DNA from 2 places in the Massilia pseudoviolaceinigra genome. Region 1 is predicted to be linked to the other one. Evidence: riboswitches for the same ligand, from Rfam matches in the RefSeq annotation. Region 1 holds a riboswitch; the other holds the start of a gene.

The links. Region 1 has a riboswitch for glycine ahead of gcvT (glycine cleavage system aminomethyltransferase GcvT). Riboswitches for the same ligand answer to the same signal wherever they lie in the genome.
Region 2: it holds a riboswitch for glycine, as region 1 does, so the genes downstream of both, RBA40_RS29060 (D-amino acid dehydrogenase) here and gcvT (glycine cleavage system aminomethyltransferase GcvT) in region 1, are expected to answer to the same signal.

The regions. Positions count from the first base shown of each region.
Region 1 is NZ_JAVCWL010000008.1:117,674-125,005, reverse strand. Features, by position in the region: gene RBA40_RS10065 (DUF1631 family protein) at 1-686, opposite strand, end outside; gene RBA40_RS33545 (methyl-accepting chemotaxis protein) at 948-1,559, shown strand; gene RBA40_RS10055 (hypothetical protein) at 1,784-2,062, shown strand; gene RBA40_RS10050 (ATP-dependent Clp protease proteolytic subunit) at 2,238-2,798, opposite strand; glycine riboswitch at 2,924-3,009, shown strand; glycine riboswitch at 3,028-3,133, shown strand; gene gcvT (glycine cleavage system aminomethyltransferase GcvT) at 3,206-4,324, shown strand; gene gcvH (glycine cleavage system protein GcvH) at 4,387-4,767, shown strand; gene gcvP (aminomethyl-transferring glycine dehydrogenase) at 4,857-7,332, shown strand, end outside.
Region 2 is NZ_JAVCWL010000040.1:69,403-76,734, forward strand. Features, by position in the region: gene RBA40_RS29055 (hypothetical protein) at 1-225, opposite strand, end outside; gene RBA40_RS29060 (D-amino acid dehydrogenase) at 351-1,583, opposite strand; glycine riboswitch at 1,643-1,752, opposite strand; glycine riboswitch at 1,753-1,860, opposite strand; gene rtcR (RNA repair transcriptional activator RtcR) at 1,980-3,590, opposite strand; gene RBA40_RS29070 (vWA domain-containing protein) at 3,785-5,338, shown strand; gene RBA40_RS29075 (hypothetical protein) at 5,566-5,886, shown strand; gene RBA40_RS29080 (RtcB family protein) at 5,983-7,218, shown strand; gene rtcA (RNA 3'-terminal phosphate cyclase) at 7,272-7,332, shown strand, end outside.

The DNA.
Region 1 (7,332 bases):
TTCTTGATCTTGAAGGCGTCCACCGAGCCGGGCTGGACACCCTTGTTCATCAGCAGGTCGCACAGCGCGTCGTACATCGGCGCGAAGTCGAACAGCAGCGACGGGCGCAGCATCGGCAGGATCAGCCCGTGGGCCTCCTCGTCCGGCTCGAACTCGCGCCAGGCTTGCTGCAGGGCCGACAGGAACATTTCGGGACGGAAGGGATTCTGACTGATGCGCAGCACGTCGCGCTCGAGCAGGAAGCCGAGGCGCACATTGAGGGTGGCGATCTGGGTCGCATACTGCATTTCGAAGGGACGGCTGATGGCATCGAAAGCGACGCGGCTGTCCATTTCCTCGTAGGGCACCAGTTCCAGCGCGGCGGGCAAGGCCATCGTGGACTTTTTAAGCGGCGGCAACAGCACGTCGACCTCGGCACGCATGGCGCGTCCGATACCGGCGGCAGCGACATGAAAGAAGGCGTAGGTGTTGTTTTTTAGCAGATTCCCCGACTTTACCCGCTGAAACACGGCGCGCGCATCGAGCGCCGGGTCGGTCACATCAAGCAACGCCGCAACGAGACGCGTCGCCACGGCCATCAAGTGGTCGTTGGCATGCTTGGTCACGGTCACGACAAGCGCCTCCAACAGCTCGTGGCGCGACGGACCAGTCTTCCTTGCTGCGGCGGATGGTGAAGGTGGAGCCATTGTCTGCTCGTTGGGGGGGGGTTAGAGATCTTTTGCCATAACAAACATTCTCTCACATTATTGCCGACTGGCAACGGGAAAATTTGAAACAAAGCGTTATTTTTTGTTCAATCGCCTTATTTTCATGACCATTCTTGCTTTTCCCTAAAGCAAAAGCCGATTTTCGTCATTTGGACTGTTGATGAAAAACAAACCCGAAATAAAAAGTTTCTCTAACATAATTACAATTCCACGCAGCAATTTATTTCTTGAGGACTAGCCATGGTAACGATCCGCCGCCACGATCTCAAGCTCACCCTGTATCTGGGCTTTGCCGTTCTGGTCGGGCTGGGCGTCTGGCTGTCCATTGTACTGCTCAGTCAGCTTGAACAGATGAAAGCGGTAACGGCGCCGGCGGTCCAAAGTTTAAGCGAAACTTTGGGTCCCTTGACCGGCATCATGGCAGACGACAGCGCCGCGCGCGCCGAGGCCGATTACGCCGCGGCCCGCCTGTGGGTCTGGTTTTGCATAGGCGCCAACGCGGCCGGGGCCGTGCTGTTGGGGCTGTGGATCAAGGCAGCGATGGTAACGCCTCCCGTCCAGGTGCGGCGCAAGCCTGGAGCGGCGACGTTGACGGTCGCGGGCAATGGGCTGATCGTGCGTGCCATCGAGCGCAGCGCGCAGTGCGGCGTTGCCCTCCCCATGCATGGCGAGGGCAACGCGGCGCGCGCCTTGCCGGCGCCACGGACCGCGGGTGCAGGAGCTGGCGATGCGGCGGCCCGGCTGGCCCGGCTGAGCCGCATTATCGATGCCGTCGCCTTCCAGACCACCATCCTCGCCGTCAACGCCGCGGTCGAGGCGGCCCGCGCCGGACAGGCGCCGCCGCGCCACTGAACGTGCGTCACTGACAGTGCGCCGCTGAGCGCGCGACAACGGGCGATTTCTTTGCTGCATTAATTGCAATCCTGTAGGAACTACTCCTACACGAGTGCAAGGTAAATTCCGATACCTCTTCAACGGTGCGGCTCGCATGATGATGTCACCGGAAACGCTGAAGAGAGTGCCTCTTCAGCATCACCGGCGAGCACGACATTTTCAAACTTTCAAAAGGAATGAACATGAACTCGAATCAGAAAAGCGGTCAGGGCAACAAGCAAAGCGATAGTTCCAGCTCGAACAAGCAATCGGGCTCGCAAGGTTCCGGCAGCGGATCGCGCTCCGGCGGCGGCACTCAGGGCGGAACCCATGAGCAGCACGTGGAAGCCGGCCGTCAAAGCCACAAGAATGACGACAAGGACAGCGGCTCGAAACAGTCCGGTTCCGGTTCGGGCAACAAGCAGTCCGGATCGAATTCCGGCAGCAGCAGCGGCAGCAAAGGCGGCGGCGACAAACGCTGATCGCTAGCATGACGCAGGCGTCGCCGGGTTTCCGGGCGGCGCCATGCACTAATTAAACAGGAAGCAATAGAAAGAGTCTGCACCGGCCCGGCCGTTGACAGGCTCTTTTTTTAACTGCGCGCCGCAAGCACCCATTGTGACCGGCACGGCCAGTCACAATTGCTGGTTCACTTGTTCAGATATTGCGGATATGAACGCCCTTCGGCGGCGCAAAGTCGGCCACGTCATTGATCACGCGGGCAATCTTGGCATCGCGCGCGGTCAGGTGCAGGTCGGAATACTGGTGAATCGCCCACTGCTCCGGCAGCAGCTCGATGTGCTTGCGCAAAATCGATTCGGTGCGCGCATCGTCGGCGCGCAAGCCTTCGACGATGATATTGAGCGCATCCGGACGCGCGCCGGGCGAGGCCGTCGCATGCGACTTGTGCACCATGAAGCGCGCCGTTTCGCTGGCGTAGCGCCGCGTGCCGGACAAGAACAGGATGACGGCGATCGACGCCACCGCCCCGGCGTTGTACATGACGAACTTGACCGGCGAGTTCGACAGGACGTTGTACAGGCAAAGCCCGTCGCTGACGTAGCCGCCGTTCGACTGGATCAGCACGTGCGCCGTTTCGACGCCGTTCTCGCTCATGCCGGACACCGCCTCGAACACGCGATGCACCATATCGCTGTTCACATCGCCCGACAAAGTGAACCAGGCATCAGTCTGTTGGATCGTTTTTTCTTCGCTCATGGCTGTATGCTCGCAAAGTAGATGAATTATTTTAACAAATCGGGACAAGCATGGTTTTCAACGGGTAGCTCATTCGTGCGCGCCCCCACAAGGTTGACAGTTACGCCCTGCTGGCATATCCTCCACAGTCTTGATCGGGAGAGGGCAGCGCACGCTGCCGCCGAAGGGGCATCACCCAAAAACTCTCAGGCAAAAGGACCGGTCAGGGGTCGGCGGCGCACAGCGCCCCCGGCTGAACTCTGGAGAGCGGCCGCGGCACCATGCCGGCGGCCCACCGAAGGGGCAGGCGGAGCATCATCCGCTATCTCTCAGGTACCAAGGACAGAGGGGCGCGAAGCATTCAGGAACGGCAAGAGCCGCTCCACGTCTGCTCGTCGTACCCCCATTCACTCTGCCTTGAGGATTCCATGACGCTTAAAGCGACCCCGCTCAATTCCGCACACCGCGCCGCCGGCGCCAAGATGGTCGATTTCGGCGGCTGGGACATGCCCGTCAACTACGGCTCGCAAATCGAAGAACACCAGGCCGTGCGCGGCGACGTCGGCATGTTCGACGTGTCGCACATGTGCGTGGTCGATATCGAAGGCGACAATGCCCGCCCTTTCCTGCGCTCCCTGCTGGCCAATAACGTCGACAAGCTGCAGGTGGCCGGCAAGGCACTGTATTCGTGCATGCTCAATCCGCAAGGCTTCGTCATCGACGACCTGATCGTCTACTTCTTCAGCGAGACCTGGTTCCGCCTGGTCGTCAACGCCGGCACCGCCGAAAAAGACGTGGCCTGGATCGGCGCCCGGAACGACGCCACCAAGAGCGGCGTGACCATCACCGAGCGCCGCGACGGCAACGCGCCGATGGCGCTGATCGCCGTCCAGGGCCCGAATGCGCGCGCCAAGGTATGGCAGGTGCTGCCGACCACCCAGGGCGCCTGCGAGCCCCTGAAACCGTTCAATGCCGTCATCGTCAAGGACACCGCCTTCGGCGAAGTGATGGTGGCGCGCACCGGTTACACTGGCGAAGATGGATTCGAACTGGCCTTCCCTGCTTCCCAGGCCGACGCGTTGTGGAACGCGCTGGTGGCCGCCGGCGTCAAGCCGGCCGGCCTGGGCGCGCGCGACACGCTGCGCCTGGAAGCGGGCATGAACCTGTACGGCCAGGACATGGACGACACGGTCAACCCGCTCGACGCCGGCTTGGCCTGGACCGTCGACCTGAACGCCGAGCGCGACTTCATCGGCAAGACCGCGCTCAAAGCGATGGGCCAGAACTTTCAATTCGTGGGCCTGATCCTGCGCGAAAAAGGCGGCATCCTGCGCGCGCACCAGAAAGTGGTGGCCGCTGACGGCACCACCGGCGAAATCACCAGCGGCACCTTCAGCCCGACCATGCAGGAAGCGATCGCCCTGGCACGCGTGCCGATGGGTGTGGCCGTGGGCGACACCGTGCACGTCGAAATCCGCGACAAAAAGCTGGCCGCCAGCGTCGTCAAGCTGCCGTTCGTGCGAAACGGTAAAATCCTCGCTGCCTGATCGGGGCAACACACACCAATTAGTAGTATTTACATCGACCGCGACCTCTTGGAGCAAACATTATGAACATCCCAGCCGACCTGAAATACACCGAGTCCCACGAATGGGTGCGCGCCGAAGCTGACGGCACCCTCACCGTCGGCATCACCGAATATGCGCAGGACGCGCTGGGCGACATCGTCTTCGTCGAACTGCCGAAAGTGGGCAAGGTCTTCACCGCCGGCGACGACGCCGCCGTGGTCGAATCGGTCAAGGCCGCCAGCGACATCTACGCGCCGGTGTCGGGCGAGTGCATCGCCGTCAACGACGCCGTCGCCGACGCGCCGGACTCGATCAACACCGACGCCTTCGCGGCCTGGCTGTTCAAGCTCAAACCTAGCGACGCCGGCGCCATCAACGGCCTGCTCGACGCCGCCGCCTACGGCAAAGCCACCGCGGAATAAAACTCCTGGCCGCCGCCCGCCGGCGGCCTTTTCCTTTCAGTTCGCCGCCGCACCGCGCCGGCGGCAGTCCTTTTTCGGCCCCGACTACCATGACCCGCACCAGCCTGACCCAACTCGAAGCACGCGACTCGTTCATCCCGCGCCATATCGGCCCGGCCACCGCCGAACAGGCAGCCATGCTGGCCACGCTCGGCTATCCGTCGCGCGCGGCGCTGATCGACGCCATCGTGCCCGCCAACATCCGCAAGAAGAGCAAGCTGGAACTGGGCCAGTTCTTCGACCCGATGCCGGAACAGGCTGCGCTGGGCAAACTCAAGGCGCTGGCCGCCAAGAACAAGGTCATGAAGTCGATGATCGGCCAGGGCTACTTCAACAGCCATACGCCAGGCGTCATCCTGCGCAATATCTTTGAAAACCCGGCCTGGTACACCGCCTACACGCCCTACCAGCCCGAGATTTCGCAAGGCCGCCTGGAAGCGATCCTGAACTTCCAGCAAATGATCACCGACCTGACCGGCATGGGCATCGCCAACTCGTCGATGCTCGACGAAGGCACCGCCGCCGCTGAAGCGATGACGCTGATCCAGCGCGTCGGCAAGTCGGCCTCGAACGTGTTCTACGTGGCCGACGACGTGCTGCCGCAAACGCTGGAAGTGGTGCAGACGCGCGCCCAGCCGATCGGCGTGGAAGTGCGCACCATCGCGGCGGCCGACATCGGCGGGCTGTCCGAACCATGCTTCGGTGTGCTGATCCAGTACCCGGGCGTGAACGGCGACGTGCGCGACTACCGCGCCGCCGTCGAAAAACTGCACGCGGCCGGCGCCATGGTGATCGCCGCCGCCGACCTGCTGGCATTGACCCTGCTGGCGCCGCCGGGCAACTGGGGCTGCGACGTCGTCGTCGGCAACAGCCAGCGTTTCGGCGTGCCGCTCGGTTTCGGCGGCCCGCACGCCGGCTACCTGGCCACGCGCGACGAATTCAAGCGCAGCATGGCCGGCCGCCTGGTGGGCGTGACCATCGACGCCCAGGGCAACAAGGCATACCGCCTGGCGCTGCAAACGCGCGAGCAGCACATCCGCCGCGAAAAAGCCACGTCCAACATCTGCACCGCGCAGGTGCTGCTGGCGGTGATGGCGTCGATGTACGCGGTCTACCACGGCCCTGAAGGCTTGCAGCGCATCGCCCGGCGCGTGCACCGCTTCACCGCCATCCTGGCCGCCAAACTCGGCCAGCTCGGCTACGACGTCGTCAACAAGACCTACTTCGACACGCTCACCATCAAGAGCGCGCGCGCGGCCGAACTGCACGCGATTGCCACCGAGCATGGCGTGAACCTGCGCAAGGTCGACGCCGGCCACGTCGGCATTTCGCTCGACGAAACCACCACCCGCGAAGACATCGCGCTGCTGTGGACCATTTTCGCCCAGGGCGTCTCGAGCTCCCCTGCTTCGCCGGACTTCGACGCGTTTGATGCGAGCGCGCAGGATGCCTATCCGGAAGCGCTGGCCCGTACCAGCGCCTACCTGACCCACCCGACCTTCAACCGCTACCACGCGGAACACGAAATGCTGCGCTACCTGCGCGGCCTGGCCGACAAGGACCTGGCGCTGGACCGCACCATGATCCCGCTTGGGTCGTGCACCATGAAGCTCAATGCGACCAGCGAAATGATCCCGGTCACCTGGCCCGAATTCTCCAATATCCACCCGTTCGCACCGGACGCGCAAACGGTCGGCTACCGCGAAATGATCGGCCAGCTGGAAGACATGCTGTGCGCGCTGACCGGTTACGCCGCCGTGTCGCTGCAGCCGAACGCCGGCTCGCAGGGCGAGTACGCGGGCCTCCTGGTGATCAAGGCTTACCATGAATCGCGCGGCGAAGGCCACCGCAACATTTGCCTGATTCCATCGTCGGCGCACGGCACCAACCCGGCGTCGGCCAACATGGTCGGCATGAAGGTGGTCGTCACCGCCTGCGACGACAGCGGCAACGTCGACCTGGCGGACCTGCGCGCCAAGGCCGAACAGCACAGCGCCAACCTGGCCTGCGTGATGGTCACCTACCCGTCGACCCACGGCGTGTTCGAGGAAGGCATTGCCGAGCTGTGCGAGATCATCCACTCGCACGGCGGCCAGGTCTACATCGATGGCGCCAACATGAACGCGCTGGTCGGCGTGGCCGCGCCGGGCAGCTTCGGCGGCGACGTGAGCCACCTGAACCTGCACAAGACCTTCTGCATCCCGCACGGCGGCGGCGGCCCTGGCGTCGGTCCCATCGGCGTGGGCGCGCACCTGGCCAAGTTCTTGCCGAACCAGCGTTCGAGCGGCTACACGCGCGACGAAGCCGGCATTGGCGCGGTCAGCGCGGCGCCGTTCGGCTCGGCCAGCATCTTGCCGATTTCGTGGATGTACATCGCGATGATGGGCGGCGAAGGCCTGACGGCAGCCACCGAAACGGCGATCCTGGCGGCCAACTACATCGCGCGCCGCCTGGCGCCGCACTATCCGGTGCTGTACACGGGCCACGACGGCCTGGTGGCGCACGAGTGCATCCTGGATCTGCGTC
Region 2 (7,332 bases), on a different contig from region 1:
AAGCGGGAAGTCGACCGGCGTGCCGCTGGTGCCACGGGCCTGCAACTGGGCTGTGACGAACTGGGCGAAGTCGCGTTGGGCCGCCGCTTGCGCCGCCGCCGCGGCGCGCTTGGGCACCGCTTTGAAGGTACTGGTTCCATCCGACTGGGCCATCGCTGGCGCGCCGGCCAGGGCCAGGCTTGCGCCGCACAGCAGGGCGGCGAGCATGGTGCGGGCTGAGAGCATTTTTGTTTGCATTATTGACTTCTCCTCACATAGATTGATACAAGAACCCCGCCTGTCCAAACGGGGTGAGTGCTGCAACAACAAGGGCATGCACGCATGCCGGACACCAGTGTCAACGCACGTCGTCAGTGCGTTGGAAAATCGAGGGAACGGTGCATCAAGTCGCCGATCATGTCGGCGGTGACGGCCGACAGGGTCCAGCCCAGATGCCCGTGTCCCGTGTTGTAGAAGACGCAGGGCGATTTGCCGCGGCCGACGCGCGGCAGCATGGTCGGCATCATCGGCCGCAAGCCGGCCCATGGAATCACGCTGCGCGTGTTCACGCCCGGGAAGCATTCATGCACCCAGTCGATCAGCGGGCGAATCCGGTCGTCGCGGATGTCGCGGTTAAAGCCGTTGAATTCGGCCGTGCCGGCCACGCGGAAGCGGTCAAGCCCGAGGCGGCTGGTCACCAGCTTGGTGGCGTCGTCGAGCAGGCTGACGGTGGGCGCGGCGGCCTGGCTGGCGGCATCAGGCAGGTTGACCGTGATCGAGTAGCCTTTCACGGGGTAGATGTTGACCCGGTCGCCCAGGCTCGCGGCCAGGGCGCGGCTGGCGGTGCCGGCGCAGATGACGACGCCGTCGTAGGTCTCGGTCTGGGTCCGCTCGCCGTCGCCCAGGGTGACGTGGGCGTGGCGGCCGTCGGTGCGCACGGCGCCGATCTGCATGCCGTAGCGGCAGTCCACGCCGTTGCGGCGGGCGGCGGCAGCAAGGCCGGTGGTGAATTTGTGGATGTCGCCGGTGGCGTCGCTGTCGGTGAAAAAGCCGCCGTAATAGTCGCCCGCCAGGGTCGGTTCGATGCCGCGCATTTCGCCTGGCGTTACCGCGCGGCGCGCCAGGCCGCCGGCGGCCAGCATCTTGCTGACCGTGGCGGCGTGCTCGAAACCGGCCTTGTCGCGGTAGATGTGCAGGATGCCTTCGCGCTTGACGTCGAAGTCGATGCCCTCCGCCTCGGCCCACGCAAACAGGTGCTCGCGCGCGGCAATCGCCAGGCGCGCCGTCTCCACGGTGTTCCTGCGGTAGTGGGGAATGGCGGCGGCAAATTCGGCGAACCACGACAGCTTGTGCCAGCTCGGTTTGGGGTTCACCAGCAGCGGCGCGTCGCGCCGGAACATCCACTTCAGGCCCTTGAGCATGGTGGAGCGGTGGTTCCACACTTCCGCGTTGGAGGCCGACAGCTGGCCGCCGTTGGCGAACGAGGTTTCCATCGCCGCGTAGCGATGTTTTTCCAGCAGGGTCGTGGCAAAGCCACGTTTCGCCAGGGCGTAAGCGGTCGTGACGCCGGTGATCCCGCCGCCAATTACTGCAATGGTTTTCATGTCCAGTTCAGATTCCAGAAACGTCGGATAGAGGGCGTTCCGCGCGCTGGTGCGCGTCGGATACCCCCTCTGTGCTGGACCTGAGAGATTCACCGGCAACGCGCGATGCGTGGCCGGTTTGCTCCTTCGGTGCACCGGATGACGACTTCCGGTGGCTCTTCAGAGTTCAAATGGGTTATCGGTCCTTTTGCCTGAGAGATTCCGGGGCGGTTGCTCCTTCGGCGCCGTCGACATACAAGACCAGCTTGTAACCGACAGACTCTCCCGATAACGCCTTAGCATTGCGCTAAATATGCCATAAGCATATGTATGCAGAATACCGCAGAAAATGACGTCAATACAACCATTTTTAGTGATAGGTGTTGTTTCCTCGACAATACCGACAGAGCGCTCGCTTTACGATTTGCCGCAAACCTGGTCCCATTCGAGCGCAAAGCGCGCCAGGAATTTCTTCAGGCGGTCGGCATCGTTCGGTTTGCTTTTGGCGCTGCGCGAGACGGCAAACAGCTTGCGTCCCGCATCCGACAAGGTAACCGACTGGCGGCATACCCTGACCACGGCGGCCAGTTGCATGGCGTCGAACAGGTCGAGGCCGGCAGCGGCCTCGTCACCCATCAGTTCGGCCAGATCGACCTCGGCCGCGCTTGGGGCGCGCGTGTGGTGGTGCCAGAGTTTTTGCAGCCGCGCCACTTCGGCGCTGACGATGCTTTCCGAAATGCCGCCGGCTTCGGCCAGCGTGGCCATCCTTGTCACCGAGGCCGACAGGTCGCGGAAGTTGCCGGCCCAGACCGCCTCGGGCGATATCGCGAAGCGCATGTAGCGTTCGCGCGCTTCCTTGTTGAAGCGCACCATCTGGCCGTACTCCTGGCTGAACTGGTTCAACTGGTAGACCAGGTTGGGTTCGATGTCTTCGGGCCGGTCGACCAGGCCGGGCAGGGCGTAGGTCCACAAATTGATGCGGGCGTACAAGTCTTCGCGGAAACGCCCGGCCATCACGTCGCTGGCGAGATCGCGGTTGGTGCCGGCGATGAGCTGGAAGTCGCTTTGCACTTCGCTGTCGCTGCCGACCGGATGAAAGCGCTTTTCTTCGATGGCCTTGAGCAGCATCGCCTGTTCATCGGGCCCCAGTTCGCCGATTTCGTCGAGGAACAGCAAGCCCTTGTGCGCACTGCGCAGCAAGCCGGGGCGGTCGGCGGCGGCGCCCGTGAAGGAGCCTTTGACGTGGCCGAACAGGGTCGAGGCGGCGCCGTCGCCGTGCAGGGTGGCGCAGTTGAGTTCGATGAATTTGCCGTCGAGCTGATGGCGTGTTTTCTTCAGTTCGTACACCCGGCGCGCGAGGAAGGATTTGCCGGCGCCGGTCGGGCCCATCAGCAGCATGGGCGCGCGCGACTTGATGGCGACACGTTCGATCTCGTCGATCATGGTGTTGAAGCGGGCGTTGCGGGTGGCGATGCCGGACTTGAGGAACGCCACGCCTTCGGCTTGCTCGCGCGAAAAGCGCTGGGCGATCTGGTCGTAGCGCGACAGGTCGAGGTCGATCAGTGCGTAGCTGCCTGGTTCCTTGCTGGACTGGCGCTGTGGCGGCGAGCTTTGCAGCAGGCGGCCGGGGAAGAAGCGCGCCTCGGTCATCAGGAACATGCAGATTTGCACGACGTGGGTGCCGGTGGTGATGTGGACCCAGTAATCCTCGTTATCCGGATCGAAGGGGTAGGTCTTGGCGAAGTCGAACAGGGCGCCGTAGACCTCGCCGAAATCCCAGGCGTCGCTGATCGGAATGTGGTGCGGCACGACTGTGGTTTCGGGCGAGACGGCGGCGATGTCGGCCGTGACCGCGTCCACCAGCGGGCCGAATTTGCCGCTGAAGAGCATCTCGAAGCGGTCGACGGCGTATTCCTCGTGCTGGGTGATGGCGATGCTGGGACGCCACTTTTCCCAGCGGGCCGGGCCTTGGCCGCTGTCGAGCTGGGTGCCGACGAAACCGATGACTACGATGCGTTTCTGTTTCATATCCGTATAAAGTTTTATCTGGTCGGATAATTTATCACGGGGTTGTCTGCTTGTCTATTTCTTGGTGATCTTGCTTGAAGAATTGATAATCTTTTTTAAATCAAGGACTTGCGTTGTTCTGCCTGAGCTGGCTGCAGACCTGGCACAGCATTTGCAATAGAGGAGATACAAACGAGATAAGTGAGGAAGTAAAAATGGCAAACGCACAGTTGTTCCAGACCCTGAAGGGAATCTTTGTCCCTCGTGCCGACGGTCTTAATTCGGAAGGCGCTCCGGCTTACACCATGACGCCGCGGCACCAGTTGGCGCAGTATGCGGCCACCGGTTGCCTCAATTCGACGTACTACGTCAATGCGCAATCGCAGCTGGCGACGGTGATGGAGCTGTGCGAAAAGGTCGATGCCAAATTCATCGCGCAAACGGCGATTTACTGCCGCGAACGTGGTTATATGAAGGATATGCCGGCGCTGCTGACGGCCGTGCTGGCCGCCAAGGGTGCGGCGGAATTGACGCCGGTGTTTCGCCGGGTCGTCAATAACGGCAAGATGCTGCGCAATGTGGTGCAGATCATCCGCTCCGGCGCGGCCGGCCGGAAATCGCTGGGCACCCGGCCGAAAAAGCTGGTGCAGCAATGGTTGAACCGCGCTTCGGAAAAAGAGCTGCTGGCGGCGTCGATCGGGAATGCGCCTTCGCTGGGCGATGTGGTGAAGATGGTGCATCCGAAGCCGTCGCAAGCCTGGCGTGAAGCGTTTTTCGCCTGGTTGATCGGCAAGCCGTTCAATGCGCAGGAGCTGCCGGATGCGCTCAAGGCTTTCGAGGCTTATAAGGCCGACCAGTCGCAGCCAGTGCCGGAAGTGCCGTTTCAGATGCTGACGTCACTGACATTGTCGGCGCAGGCGTGGGCGCAGATTGCGCGCCAGGGCGGCTGGCACATGGTGCGCATGAATCTGAATACGTTCGGACGCAATGGCGTGTACCAGTTGCCCGGCATGATTGAAGTCATCGCCGACAAGCTGCGCGATCCGGAGGCGATTGCCCGGGCGGGCGTGTTTCCTTATCAGTTGATGTCGGCGTATATGGCGGCGTCAGACGACGTGCCGCGTGCAATCAGCGATGCCTTGCAGGATGCGCTGGAGCTGTCGCTCGCCAATGTGCCGAAAGTCGAAGGCAAGGTGGTGATTTGCCCGGATGTGTCGGGATCGATGCAGTCGCCGGTATCGGGTTACCGTGGCACGGCCACCTCGAAGGTGCGCTGTATCGATGTGGCGGGACTGATTGCCGCGGCCATGCTGCGCAAGAATCCGGATGCGCTGGTGCTGCCGTTCGAGAATTATGTGAGGGTGTGCGACCTGAATGCCCGCGATACGGTCATGACCAATGCGCAGAAGCTGGCGGCGATTGGCGGTGGCGGTACCAATTGCAGTGCACCGCTGGCGCAGATGAACAAGCAGAAGGTCATGGCCGACCTGGTGGTGTACGTGTCCGACAATGAATCGTGGATCGACCAGCGTGCGGGTGCCACGGCGACGATGGCGCAATGGGCGGTGTTCAAGGAGCGCAATCCGGCGGCGCGGCTGGTGTGCATCGACTGCACGCCGAACAGTACCAGCCAGGCGGCGGAGCGTGCCGATGTATTGAATGTGGGCGGTTTTTCGGACGACGTATTCAAGATCATCGCAGCGTTTTCGGCCGGCCAGCTGGGCGCAGGACACTGGGTGGGCGAGATCGAATCGATCGCGCTGGAGTAAGGATAGTTGAAATACAGGTTTTGAGTGCAGCGCGAATGCTGATGCGAATACATTTTCCCATGTTCCATTTCGCATCGACTCCTTGTCGCGCTGTGCTCAATCGTTTTACCCCGAATGCGGGCGGGACTACATAGGGGGCTGCTTTTGGCTTGGCGCCGGCAGTTGATGTCCTGCCGAACTTTGTCGGGAATTTGTCGTATAGGTTTTGAGTGCAGTGCGAATGCTTGATGCGAATACATCTTCCAAAATTTACTTCGCATCGGATTTTTTGTCGCATTGTGCTCAATCGTTTTACCCCGAATGCGGGCAAGGACTACATCGATGTTGTGCTTTGGCGTTATGCCGGCAACAAGTGTCCTGCCGATCTTGTCGGGAATTATTTTAGGCGAATGCAGTCCGGATTACATTTTGTCCCCGTTCGAGTCCGGGCGGCTGCGCAAGCGACCGTAGCTCAGTTGGTTAGAGCAAATGTCAGCAAATGTCCGGATGATGTTGTCGCCACCCTTGTTTCGATGAATGCAGATGAAATTACACTGGAAGAGCGCTGAAGCGTGCTTCAGCTAAACCCGGTTCGATTCCGGTCGGCCTTGTGCCTGGCTCACATTTCATCACCCTTGTCATCACCTTTTATACTGAGAAAAATCATGAAAAACGAAAATTACGATGTCCTGAACGTGGAAGATGGCCGCCATGTCAAAATGTGGACCAAAGGCGTCCCGGTGGAGGACGTGGCCAAGAAGCAGCTGGCCAATACCGCCAAAATGCCGTTCATCTACAAGCATATCGCGGTCATGCCCGACGTCCACCTGGGTAAGGGTTCGACCATCGGCAGCGTGATCCCGACGCTCGGCGCGGTGATTCCGGCGGCGGTGGGCGTGGATATCGGTTGCGGGATGATGGCGGCCAAGACCACCCTGACGGCGAACGACCTGCCGGATAACCTGTCCGCGCTCCGTAGCGCCATCGAGCGCGCGATTCCGCACGGTATGTCGCCGAAAACGCGCGGCTTCCGTGGCCGCGATGAAGGCTCGTGGAATACGCCGCCAGCGGCTGTGGATGTCGCCTGGGGGCAGTTGAAGGATGAATTCGACGCTATCTGCCTGAAAACGCCGAAGCTGAAAACCACGAATAACTACCGTCACCTCGGTACCCTGGGTAGCGGTAACCACTTCGTTGAGGTGTGCCTGGACGAGGTAGGTTTTGTGTGGTTCATGCTGCATTCGGGTTCGCGCGGCGTGGGTAATGCCATCGGTACCCACTTCATCGAGCTGGCCAAGAAGGATATGCGCACCCACTTCATCAACCTGCCCGATCAGGACCTGGCGTACCTGGCCGAGGGTACGCAGCACTATAACGACTATATCCAGGCGGTCAGCTGGGCGCAGAAATTTGCGCGCACCAATCGCGATGTGATGATGCAGAACCTGATCACGGCGGTACGTACCGTCATCACCAAGCCGTTCGAGACGCACGTGGAAGCGGTGAACTGCCACCATAATTATGTGCAGAAGGAGCATCACTTCGGTAAAGATGTGCTGATTACCCGTAAGGGCGCCGTGTCGGCCCGTCCGGGCGAGCTGGGAATCATCCCGGGCTCGATGGGGGCGAAGAGCTTCATCGTGCGCGGAAAAGGTAACCCGGACAGCTTTAACAGCTGCAGCCACGGTGCCGGCCGCACCATGAGCCGTACCGAAGCGAAGCGCCGCTATACGCTCGATGACCAGATCAAGGCCACCGAGGGCGTGGAATGCCGCAAGGACGCCAATGTGATCGACGAGATTCCGATGGCGTACAAGGATATCGACGCGGTCATGCATGCCCAGCGCGATCTGGTGGAGGTTGTCCATATCCTCAAGCAGGTGGTGTGCGTCAAAGGTTGATGCCGCTGCTGTTTACTCGCTGCTTACTATATACATAAGAAGAAGGCTTGAAGATGATTGAATTAGATGGCGCCGTCGGCGAAGGCGGCGGACAAATCCTGCGCAGCGCGCTGA